DNA from 4 places in the Chryseobacterium sp. GW823-FHT05E08 genome. Region 1 is predicted to be linked to each of the others. Evidence: riboswitches for the same ligand, from Rfam matches in the RefSeq annotation. Region 1 holds a riboswitch; each other region holds the start of a gene.
The links. A riboswitch is a leader RNA that binds a small molecule or an ion and turns the genes downstream of it on or off. The one in region 1 is predicted to bind cobalamin.

Region 1 (3,169 bases):
GGATAATTCTGATTCCCGCTTTTTCCAAATCATTTACTTCATCACGAATCGCCAAAGCAATTTGTTTGCAAGTCAATGAACGAGGTTGATCGTCACGCACAAAAGACCATTGAAGAATCGTTACAGGTCCCGTCAACATTCCTTTTACCCATTTTTGAGTTAAAGATTGAGCATATTCAGCCCAATAAACCGTCATTGGATTCGGTCTGTGAACATCTCCAAAAATCACTGGCGGTTTCACACAACGGCTTCCGTAACTTTGAACCCAACCGTTTTGTGTAAAAGCAAATCCCGCCAACTGTTCCCCGAAATATTCCACCATATCGTTTCGCTCAAACTCTCCGTGAACCAAGACATCGATCCCTATTTCTTCCTGCCAACGGATGGTTCTTTCGGTTTCCTGTTTTAATAAATTGTTGTATTGTTCGGCATTTAATTCTCCTTTTTTGAATTTTGCTCGCCAGGTTCTCACTTCTTTCGTCTGTGGAAACGAGCCAATTGTCGTTGTTGGAAAAAGAGGAAGATTCAAAACTTGCTGCTGAGTTTCTTTTCTTATATTAAATGGTGAATTTCTCTTTGCATCTTCTTCAGTCGTCACATCAACACGATTTTTCACATCCTGATTGTGAATTAATGTTGAGGTTTTACGGTTTTCAATGGCCTTTTTATTTTCAGCCAAAGCTTGTAAAACATTATAATCCGGATTTTCTGAAGCTAATTTTTTTAAATTAACAATTTCATAAATTTTCTGTTTTGCAAAAGCCAGCCATTGCTTGATTTCAGGAGATAAAATATCTTCGTTTTTCTCAGAATCAAGGTCGAAAGGAGAGTGGAGCAATGAACAAGACGGTGCAATAAAAACTCTTTCCGAACCAATTTTTTGAATGGCAGTTTTAATGATATTTAATGAGTTTTGGAAGTCGTTTTTCCATATATTTCTACCGTCAACAATTCCTAAAGAAAGGCTTAAAATTGTTGGAATATTATTTAAAACTTCATCCAACTGTTCTGGTGAACGAACTAAATCAATATGCAAAACATCGATCGGAAGGGAAGTAGTCAAGGCAAGATTATCTTTTAATCCATCAAAATAGGTAGCTACAATGAATTTCAGATTTGGGAATTGTTTTCTGATTTCAGCATAAATAAACTGATATGTTTCTTTCGCTTTTTCATTTAAATCTAAAGCTAAAAAAGGCTCATCAAACTGAATATATTCTGCACCGTGATTTTCCAGTTCTTTTAAAATCTGAATATAAACGGGAAGTAAGTTTTTTGCTAAATCCAATTTATCAAAGCCTTCTTCTTTTTCTTTTCCTAACAATAAATACGTTAATAAACCGATAATGACAGGTTTTGCATTAATTCCGGCTTGTTTTGCACTGATGAATTCTTGGATGATTTTATTGGAGAATAGCTTAAACTCCTGGTTTTTCTGAAATTCAGGAACGATATAATGGTAGTTGGTATCAAACCATTTGGTCATTTCCATGGCGGTGATATCCAATCCATCTTTCTGAAAACCTCTTGCCATTGCAAAATAAAGGTCGAGTTCAGACTTTTTGAGAGCAATTTCCTGATAACGTTCCGGAATTGCTCCAACCGTTAACGTCATATCCAAAACCTGATCGTAATATGAAAAATCATTACATGGAATAAGATCAATTCCTGCTTCCTGCTGTAATTTCCAGTTGTTTTGAGTGATGGTTTTTCCAACTTCCAACAATTCGTCTAATGGGATCTTGCCTGACCAATAGTTTTCACAAGCTTTTTTAAGTTCTCTGTTGCTACCAATACGCGGATAGCCTACTAAGTGTGTTTGCATTTCTTTTAAACTTTTAAATTAAATTTGATTTTAAAAGTTCTTCAGACACTTCGAAATACAGTCGAGGAAAAGAGTTTATGGAATAGAGTAAATACAGTGAGGACGTAATTTTTTCTTTAAATAAAAGAATTGGCTTAATGTTTTTTATTTTTTTGACGCCAAGTTTTAATTCAATTTTCTATATTATTTAAGCGGGCAAAGAAGAATCAATAAATTGATTTTAAGAAGCGGGCGTATAAAACATAAGCTTCATCAGCGACAAAGTCGCAAATCTTTGCTCCTTTAAAATAAGAAGTCATCATAAAAATCTTTGCGTTTAAAAAATAAATTAAATTAAAACTCAATTCAATTTAATTTCAAACCAAATACGTTCAAAAGTATCATCTGTATGACCCAAAAGCTTCAAACCGCGAAAGCATTGTCAATTCGGAACAGGCAGGTCTCCTGACTTGTAACAGTTTTTGTCATCCTTCCCGTTTGCACAGTGGATCTACTTGGACAAAAACTTTTTATGTTACTTACAGTTGCGCGACAGCTCGTGATTTTCACACGATTCCCTATTAATTTACCTTAAGTAAAACCTTTTCCGTTTGATGAAGTATGTTAAAGAACAAAATGGAGTTCAAAGATATTGATTAAAGTGAATTGATTGGCTTAGTGCTAAATATTAAGTATAATATTTTGTTTAAATTAATTTAAAAAGATATTTATTCTTTAAATTTGAAAAATAGAATCAAAAAAAGAATATTATTCTGTGGAAAGACTCGATGAAAAGGATCTTCAACTGTTAAGAATCCTACAAAAGAATGCAAAATTGACCGTAAAAGAGTTAGCGAAAGAAGTTAATCTTTCAGCATCGCCTGTTTTTGAACGAATGAAAAGACTCGAACAGGAAGGTTATATTAAACATTATGCAGCCGTTTTGGAAGCTGAAAAACTGAATCGTGGTTTTACCGTTTTTTGTCAGGTCAAACTAAAAATTCACGACCGTTCTGTTGGAAATGAATTTGTGAAAGATATTCTACAGATTGATGAAGTAGCTGAATGTTATAATATTTCCGGGGATTTTGATTTTCTCTTAAAAGTTCAGGTACGAGATATGAAGCATTATCAGGATTTTGTGTTCAATAAATTGGGCTCTGTAGATTCCATCGGAAGTACGCACAGCACTTTTGTGATGGCGGAAGTGAAGAATATTTATGGGGTGAATATTTAGTAATTGTAAATTTTAACCACAAAAGAGGCAAAAGCTATTTGATACCCATTATTAGGAGACAATAGTTTTCAAAAGAATAAAAATCAAAGATTTTCAAAACTAATGTGTTCTTATTTGCGGTCGATTGA
Region 2 (3,169 bases), on a different contig from region 1:
ACATGAAAAGAATAATTTTAATCATAAGCTTGATTTTATGTAATTTATTTCAGGCTAAAACAATCGGCGACAGTCTTTATATTCCTACTGATTTTCATGCAATGGTTTTTGATGATTGTGATGCCTGTGGATGTGCTGCAGGAAATGGTTCTTCTGGTTTTGAGTCTTTATTGAATCCACAATTTATAGGAATTAAATATTTTGCACAGCATTATAAAGCAAAAGAAAACTTATTTGTAAAGGATTTAACGCAGGATCAATACTTCAATACCATTCAGCTTTGGGGAAAGATTCCTTTAACTAAAAAGCTAAGTGTGTATGCGAGTTTACCATTTCATTTTCATGAAAAGAAAACAATGCAGGGTGATATTAAGATCAATGGAATTGGAGATTTGAACTTGATGGGAATCTATCAGTTGATCAATTCAAAAGATAATATTCATCAATTAAACGGAGGAGTTGGAGTGAAAGTTCCCTTAGGAAAGTTTGACGAGAAAGGAATCACAGGCGTTAATCCGAGTTTTCAGCTGGGAACAGGAAGCTGGGATTATCAGATGGTTTTGAATTACAAATTTCAGAAAAATAAAGTTGCTGTTCTTTTAAACACAGATTATACCATTAAAACAGAGAACAAAAAGCATTATGATTTTGGAAACCAATGGAATTATTCTGCCACCGGATTCTATCAACTTATTGCCAATGAAAAAGTTATTTTTTCAGGAAAAGCCGGAATGCAGGGAGAAGTATACGACAGAAATAAACAATTTCGTGAAGATCTGCCCAATACCGCAGGAAGTGCTTTGTACGGAAAATTGGGCTTTGAAGCCTCTTATAAAAAGTTTAGTTTGGGAAGTGAAGTGATGCTTCCTGCCTATTCTAATTTGGCAGGAGGAGATATTGAAGCGAAATCCCGATTGAGTGTTTTTATCAACTTTGGAATTTAACATAATTATTTACATCCCGTTAAAATTTTAACGGGATGTTTTTGTTATTTAATTGAGAATCATTTGATTAATCAAAATATTGTATCTGCCGATAATTTTCTATCTTTGCCGAAATCTGGTGAGCCCTAAAAAGCGCTTAAAAGGGAATTCGGTGTAAATCCGGAACAGACCCGCTGCTGTAAGCTCCACAAAAAAGTTTTTGAAAATTATATCCACTGTTTTTTTAATGGGAAGGATTTCAAAAATGGAGTAAGTCAGAAGACCTGCCAGAAGATTTAACGTTTGACGCTTTCGTGGAATAAAGCTTAGGACAACAATGATTCTGTGCAGTTATCGCTGTGCTTTTCATTGCTGCTTTCTTATATCCATTAGCGTTATTATTTTCAAAGAGCTAATGGTATCAAAATTTACTTCCGGACTTCATAAAGTTATTATCACAATTTTTGTGCTAATGGCTCAATTATACTTTTCTCAAACCAGAAAAGACAGTATAAAAGAGAAATCGATCAAGGCTGTTAATATTTACAAAAAGAATTTTAAAGAGATTCTTCCTGCGCAGACCCTTTCGGGAGAACAATTAGAAAGACTGAACAGTCAGTCGGTTGCAGATGCATTGCGTTATTTTTCCGGAGTTCAGATTAAAGATTACGGTGGAATTGGCGGAATGAAAACCATCAATATCCGAAGTTTGGGAAGTCAGCATGTAGGAGTTTTCTATGATGGAATTCAGCTAGGAAATGCACAAAACGGATTAGTGGATCTTGGCCGTTTTTCGTTAGATGATATTGAGGAAATTTCACTGTATAACGGACAAAAAAGTGAAATTTTTCAACCTGCAAAGGATTTTGGATCGTCAGGTTCAATTTATCTTCAGCCTAAAACTCCAAGTTTTAAAGGAAATCAGAAAACAAACTTCGTTGTCAGATTAAAAAACAGTTCTATCGATCTTTTTAATCCGTCATTTCGTTTAGAACAGAAAATTTCGGATAAAGTTTCTGCAAGTTTTAGTTCAGAATTTATTCAGAGTGATGGTGTTTATAAATATAGATATTCGCGGAAATATCCTGACGGAGCAGTTGCTTATGATACGATTTTTAAAAGATTTGATTCTGATATTAAAGCAAAGCGTTTTGAAACCAGCGTTAACGGAATTTTAAATAACGGAAGCTGGAATGTAAGAGGTTATGGCTATTTATCAAACCGAGGAATTCCCGGAGCTATTGTAAACAACCGTTTTGATGCGAGAGGACAAAGAATGGTTGATGAAAATTATTTCGTTCAGGCTAATTTCAGAAAAAAGATCTTTCCAAAATTTGAAACACAGTTCAAAGCTAAATTTGCATACGATTATACTAAATATGTAGATACGGTTTCTTCAATTAAGATTCAGAATCAGTATACCCAGAAGGAGTTATATCTTTCATCGTCCAATTTGTATTCTATTACGCCAAATTGGGATGTGAGTGCGAGCGTAGATTTTCAGTATAATACGCTGGATGCCGATTTAAGGCAGTTTTCTTATCCCACCCGTTATACTTCGCTTGTGGCTTTTGCAACAACTTATCAATGGAACAGGTTTAAATTTTTAGGAAGTGTTTTAGGTACTTTTATTCATGAAGAAGTAGAACTTAACACCAAAGCTCCCGACAAAACAGAATGGACGCCGGCCGCATTTTTAAGCTATCAGCCTTTTGATTCTAAAGATTTTACCTTGCGTGGTTTCTATAAACGTATTTTCAGGATGCCTACTTTCAATGATCTGTATTACACATTAATCGGAAGCTCTTCTTTAAGACCCGAATTTACGGAGCAATACGATCTAGGTTTTACCTATCAAAAATTTTACGATAATAATAACTTCTTTAAAGGTTTTTATGTAAAAGTAGACGGGTACTTCAATCAGGTGAAGGATAAAATTATTGCTTCTCCTAATGGAAGTATGTTCCGATGGACGATGCAGAATCTTGATTATGTTGAAATTTTGGGTGCAGATGTCAATATTCAGGCAGAATTGCAGGTCGGAAAAGTAAAAATCAAACCATTATTAAGCTATACTTATCAAAGTGCAAGAGATTTTTCCGACAGGGAAGAGTCTTTCTTTGGAGATCAGATTCCATACACACCTTGGCACAGCGGAACATTTACTTTAATGGCGGATTATAAAAATTGGGCTTTCAATTACAGTTTCATTTATGTAGGAGAGCGTTACGACATCAATCAAAACA
Region 3 (3,169 bases), on a different contig from region 1:
TATCCAAAAGATCGTTCTTTTCCTCGCCCGAACTTCTTCTTTTGTCTAAAACACTTTGAATGATCGCTTTTGATCTCTTACTTTTTTCAATGTTTTTATCAATAACACCGAAAATATTCAAGATATTGGTATAAAAAGGTAAACGAACTTCTTTGGTAGAAACTTCCTGAACTTCTGTGATTATTTTGCTTAATTCATTCACGGTATTTTCGTCAACATCAGAACTGAAAAGGGTTTTCGCAACAATATTAAAAGCCAGAGAATGAAAGAAATCATACAGATCTACCTCAGATTCGGTTTTAAATGACTCAAGAGATTTATCAATTTCTTCTTCCATAATGGAAACAAGATTGGCAATTTTTGCCTTACCAAAACCTGGTTGAATCAGTCTTCTTTGCTTTAACCAGTCTTTTCCATTGTTGGTTAACAGTCCTTTTCCAAGATATTTTCCTAAAGTGACAGATTGTATTTCAGATTTTTGATAATTTTTATGATTCTGTTTTAAAATATATTCAACAAACTCTTTATCCTGAGAAAAGATGAAGTTTTTATCGGTAAAACTTGCTCTAATATAATAATTATCACCTACAGATTGATGATTTCCGCTAATGACTTCCAACGGATGGTTTAACCCTTTAAATAAAGAATATAGCTTTCTTTTTCCCTTGATTTCTGCCGGATAATTAAACTCTGGATGCATGTTGAATATTTCTATTAAAAATACAATTAATCTCTTACATAAATGAGCTTTACAATCAAAACCCTTATTTTTGCAATACTATTTGGTTGGAATTTTAAATAAATATATCGTGGTGTCACATGTAGACAAAATCATTTTGAATTAAGAGACGCATCCAATCAATCAATACTATAAAGAGTAAAAATGAAGATACAAAAGGAGATCGATTTTATTTTAGCAGTTGATGCTTTAAAAAATGTACAGAGAAGAAATTATAATGCCGATGATTCGAGAAGAGAAAATACGGCTGAACATTCATGGCAGATCATTATTTTAGCTCAAATCCTTTTTCCATATGCGAAAAACAGGGCAGATGTTGATTTGTTAAGAGTAATAAGAATGCTTTCCATTCATGATTTAGTGGAAATTGAAGCCGGAGATACTTTCCTATTTGATGAAGCAGCAATGGTCGGGAAATTTGAAAGAGAAAAACAATCCGCTCAAAATATTTTCGGAATTTTAGATGAACCTTTACGTTCTGAGTTCTTCAATCTTTGGCTTGAATTTGAAGAAGAGCAAACTCCCGACGCTATTTTTGCCTGTGCAATCGACAGAATTATGCCCTTCATTCTAAATTCTCACACCTCAGGAAAAAGCTGGACAGAAGTCGGAGTAACCGAAAATCAGGTCAGAAATATGTTGGAGAATGCAATCAGCAGAGCTTCAGATGAAATGGGAGAGGCTTTTCAGTATTTAATGATTAAAAATTTGGAAACTGAGAAGGTTGTAAGATAATTTTATTTATCCTTGTGATAATATAAAAGTAAAAGAGGTTTCGGCGGCCAAAGGCCGCCGAAACCATAAAAAGGATTTATAATATTTGAATTGGTTTCTTAAATTCATCAATCGCCACAAAAGTAAAATCACCAACAATTGCTCTTTCTCTTTCGTAAGAATACATTTGTTCAGTGTAGATTTCTACATTTACTTTCATACTTGTTGTTCCAACGTGAGAAACTTTACCAATTAACTCCACAATCGTTCCTGCAGGAATTGGTCTTTTAAAATCAATCTTGTCGCTGCTTACTGTAACCACTCTTTTTCTGGCAAATCGGGTTGCGGTGATAAATGCCACTTCATCCATCAATTGCATCGCTGTACCTCCAAAAAGGGTGTCGTAATGATTGGTTGTATTAGGGAAAACGGCTTTAAAAATGCTGGTTTCGGATGCTTTAATTCTTTCTTCTGTAGTCATATTTCATTATTAATTAAAGCGAAAAGAAAGAATATTAGAACAAACAGAAAATAACAGGAACATAGAAATTCCTGAAAAAAACTATTGATCAATAAACTTCAGATCGCGAAAGTTTTTGTCTTAAAGAAATAGGTAGGTCTCCTGACTTGTAACATCTTTATCTCCTTCCCATGCCTCGCACAGTGGATTCTTGATAAAGACTTTTCGTTACTTACAGTTGCGCGACAGTTCGTGATTTTCACACGATTCCCTTTTAATCTGCAGTTAAGCAGAACCAGTTTCTAAAAAGCCACATGCCATCAGCTAGAAGCCAAAAGCAAAATAACTTTTCGGTGCAAAAATAAGGATTATATGAAAGATAAACGAATTATTCCGGATTATTATAGATGATCTGGCTGATAACCTTGCCTTCTTTGATCGTCCAAAGCGTGGTATAACGGTTTTCTCCTGAGCCATTGATCATATAAAGAAAGATGTGATCATTATCGATAGAAGTCACCCCAACATTATTGAAGTCCATTGTTGGTTGGAATAAATTTTTAATAGCTTCTCTCACAAAAACAGAACCTCTTCCAGGTTGTTGAATCCTGATAGATTTAATTTCCGTCACACCTTCAGGAAGTTCATTACCGATTCCCCAAGGTCTTACTTTATCAATGGTAAGGATTTTTCCGTTAGCATCTTTTTCCTTTTTACGATAACTCGCGGTGGATGGGTAAACATCAATAATTACTTTACTTCTTTGATTAGCCGGAATTTTCGGATCAGTATTATCTGTAAAAATAAGAGATTTTCCGTTTTTAGATTTTGATGGAGTGTAAGGTGGTAACTGATCGATGTAAGCGATACGGTCTTTGTTCACCATACCTTCTTTGTTCAGAGAATCATACCTTACGAAAGGTTTTTCGGTGTCGTCTTTGTCAGGATATTTGATCCAGATCCATTCTGTTTCTCCGGGAGCGGGTTTTACATATACAAAAACATCTCCTCGGCGCATACGGATTTTATCCACAATTTTTCGGTAATTATCCTTAGCAACACGTACCATGGCGTAGCCTTCTTCAGCTTTTACAACTCCAAAAGGAACTTTATTTTGCCCTTTCATTAAGCTCAAAGAAAAAACACTGAAAATTGATAAATAAAATACTTTTTTTGCGGAAATCATCATGAAAAATTTTTGACTCTTCAAATATATAAATTAAATGCTTTTTCTGAACATAATTATATATTGTATT
Region 4 (3,169 bases), on a different contig from region 1:
ACTGATACGATGTCTCTGGTTTTAAATCTTTATTTCCGCCTGGACTCCAGTAAAGATCATTAAATGTTGGAAATCTGAAATTCCTTGAAGCACTGATTCCCACATTGTACCAATCGACAGCATTCCATTTTCCGGAAAACGAAAATTGGAGTGGCGAACTGATATCTTCAACAAAATCTTTTTTAACTCCGGCTTCAAAACGAAGATCTTTCGTAGTGAAATAACGAAGTAATCCCGCTACAGAACCTACATTTCTACTTATATGATCGATTCCGGATGCATAACCTTCGCCTTTATTAACCTGAAATTCTGTAATTAAGTTGAAATTTAATTTTGGAACAATAAAATAATTAAAATCATTTTTCAGAATATAATTTTTTCCTGTTCCGCCACTTGTTTTTGGCCCGTCGATATTCCCGAAATATTGGAAGTTTTCTTCTGTGTAAGCTGCTTTAAATGAATTGCTGAACTTAGTTTTATTCCAATCCCAAGAAATTAAACTTCTTACATTTTGAGTTTCATATTTCGTCGGAGTCTGGCTTTCAAAGAAAATAGGATAATGCTGATTTCCATTAAAAAACTCAGAGATCCAAGAGATTTGGTGATGAGGTGCTATTTTATAAGCCGTCGAAAAATTGAAATTGGTGTTATTATATTTTCCGTTTCTGTTGATATAATTATTTGAATTTTCAACTTCATAATCATTTTCACTAATAGAATAATGACCGGAAGCCTTAAAACTGAATTTCTCGTTGCTGTAAGATGCTTTGAGCAAATTATTAAAAGTACCGAAAGATGCTGCCTCAGAAAATAATGAAGCATGCGCTCCTCTGTTAAAATCCAGATTATTATTTAAATGGATGCTTCCACCGATCGCGCCACTGCCATAACTTACACTTCCTCCACCTGATTTTACAATAAGCTGATCAAATCCGCCAAAAGGGATATTATTAACATCACCCTGACCCAAAAAGTTAGAGTTAATATTAATTCCGTTCCATACAAAGGCAGTTTGCGAAGCTGTTGTCCCTCTGAAAGATGGCGAAGAAACCGCTCCACGACCATTTTCTTTGATATAAACAGCAGATTGAAAGCGTAAAAGTTCAGAAAGATTGGTTGAGTTTTTCTCAGCATCCTGAGGAGTGATGGTGGTAACGTTATGAAAAAGCTTAACCTTACTCATTTGGTTATCAAAAACATAAACGGTGTCAATGGTTTTCTCCTGTGCGAAAAGAAAACAACCATAAGACGAAAAAAGCAGTACTAAAGATCTTTTTATATCCATCACTATTTTACTTTTCCTCCGAAAGCAATCTATTTTTTTATTATGATTTTGGCAGGTCTCCTGACTTTCGCTTTTCTACACCTTCCCGTTTGCACAGTGGTTTTTCGTAGAAATTTCGGTTGCGATTTACAGTTGCGGGGACAGTTTGGGGGTCTCACCCAATTCCCTTTTCATTCCAATACACTGGAAACCAAAATTTTTGCAAAGATAATTTATTAAATTGAAATGCAAAATCGTAAAAGGTTTAAATTAAAAAATCCAACAATATCTATTATTCAAAATTGCCTATTACCAATTACTCATTGCCTATTTTTCAGGAGCTATTTCCAGCTATCCACTCATACTCCTCGCGCCACCACTCTCCAACGCTCAAACCCTCCCACACTCCAACTCTTACTGCGGGGTAACCGTTGCTATCTGGGCTAGGGTATTTGTCGTTCTTTCAATATTCGTCATTGCGAACCGAAGGTGAAGCAATCTCATAAAAAAATTAGTGATAAAAAAGAGTGCTTCGTCGCTTTGCTCCTCGCAATGACAATAAACTTCGCTGAGTGAAACGCCTTTGCGAACGAAAAATATTCTCAATGATTTTAAAGAAAACCTTTGCGATCTTCGCGCTAAAAAAAGCACTCACAAACTATAAGAAAGTAGCATCAAAATAAAACGGCAACAAATCCTTAATAGAATTCACTTTCACGACCACATCATTCATGCTCGAAAAATAAAGATCAATATTTTCATTCTGCTTGGTTTCATATTCAATTAAGCTTTGTCGGCAAGCTCCACAAGGTGGAATCGGCGGATTTTTCTCGTGAAATTCTCTCGGTCCGCCAACAATAAAGATCTTTTTGATCTTTTCATTCGGAAAATTGGCTGCTACCCAGAATAAAGTCGTTCTCTCAGCACAAAGTCCTGACGGAAAAGCCGCATTCTCCTGATTGTTTCCGGAAAAGATCTCTCCATTTTCCAATAAAACCGAACAACCTACCAAAAAGTTGGAATAAGGCGCGTAAGCATTTTCCCTGGCTTGTTTTGCTCTTGCGAACAAAGTATTTTCTATATCGCTAAGTTCACTGCTATTTTTAAAATATTCGTAACCTATCTGTATGTCTTTTTTCATATATTGTGGACCTAAAAAAGGGGGATAAAATTACCTCTTTTTCACCAAGTGGGCAATATTATTTTGTCCTTCAAAATTTTAAATTAAAATTCAAAACATCAAACATGTTATACACTCCTATAAAATTCAGAAATGTTGAAGTAAAAAACCGATGGGTAATGTCCCCAATGTGTATGTATTCTAGTGAAAACGGGATGGCTAATGATTTCCATTACGTCCATTACGGAAGCAGATCGCAGGGCGGAACAGGATTAATTATAGTAGAAGCAACCGGCGTAGAGCCCCGTGGAAGGATCACCAATCATTGCATGGGAATCTGGAATGACCAGCAGGCAGAAAAACTACAGAAAATTGTTGAGTTTGTTCACAAGAATTCAGACAGCAAAATAGGAATTCAGATTGCACATGCTGGAAGAAAAGGCTCAACTTGGAACAATTTGCAAATTCCTGTTGAAGAAGGTTGGGAAACTGTTGCGCCAAGCCCGATTCCTTATCACCCAACAGAAAGAATTCCGCATGTTTTAACAGTAGAGGAAATCAAAGAACAGGTTCAAAACTTTAAAGAGGCAGCAAGAAGAGCGGTAAAAGCAGGTTTTGATGTAATCGAAATTCATGGTGCTCATGGCTATTTGGTTCACCAGTTTTTATCTCCGCTTTCTAATATCAGAACGGATGAATATGGCGGAAGTTTTGAAAACAGAATCAGGTTTTTATTGGAAATTGTAGATGCTGTAAATGAAGAATTGAACGAAAATGTTGCGCTT

Region 2: linked by a shared signal. The riboswitch ahead of AC1Q7L_RS09630 (TonB-dependent receptor) and the one ahead of metE (5-methyltetrahydropteroyltriglutamate--homocysteine S-methyltransferase) in region 1 are both predicted to bind cobalamin.
Region 3: linked by a shared signal. The riboswitch ahead of AC1Q7L_RS19730 (acyl-CoA thioesterase) and the one ahead of metE (5-methyltetrahydropteroyltriglutamate--homocysteine S-methyltransferase) in region 1 are both predicted to bind cobalamin.
Region 4: linked by a shared signal. The riboswitch ahead of AC1Q7L_RS20325 (TonB-dependent receptor plug domain-containing protein) and the one ahead of metE (5-methyltetrahydropteroyltriglutamate--homocysteine S-methyltransferase) in region 1 are both predicted to bind cobalamin.

Annotation. Positions count from the first base shown of each region.
Region 1 is NZ_JBXAHY010000001.1:371,693-374,861, forward strand. It holds gene metE (5-methyltetrahydropteroyltriglutamate--homocysteine S-methyltransferase) at 1-1,825, opposite strand, end outside; cobalamin riboswitch at 2,243-2,425, opposite strand; gene AC1Q7L_RS01715 (Lrp/AsnC family transcriptional regulator) at 2,580-3,041, shown strand.
Region 2 is NZ_JBXAHY010000002.1:808,402-811,570, forward strand. It holds gene AC1Q7L_RS09625 (transporter) at 3-944, shown strand; cobalamin riboswitch at 1,044-1,229, shown strand; gene AC1Q7L_RS09630 (TonB-dependent receptor) at 1,339-3,169, shown strand, end outside.
Region 3 is NZ_JBXAHY010000007.1:64,103-67,271, reverse strand. It holds gene AC1Q7L_RS19740 (cytochrome P450) at 1-700, opposite strand, end outside; gene AC1Q7L_RS19735 (HD domain-containing protein) at 884-1,474, shown strand; gene AC1Q7L_RS19730 (acyl-CoA thioesterase) at 1,551-1,934, opposite strand; cobalamin riboswitch at 2,049-2,228, opposite strand; gene AC1Q7L_RS19725 (hypothetical protein) at 2,302-3,102, opposite strand.
Region 4 is NZ_JBXAHY010000007.1:200,051-203,219, reverse strand. It holds gene AC1Q7L_RS20325 (TonB-dependent receptor plug domain-containing protein) at 1-1,285, opposite strand, end outside; cobalamin riboswitch at 1,319-1,495, opposite strand; gene AC1Q7L_RS20320 (cytidine deaminase) at 1,923-2,405, opposite strand; gene namA (NADPH dehydrogenase NamA) at 2,510-3,169, shown strand, end outside.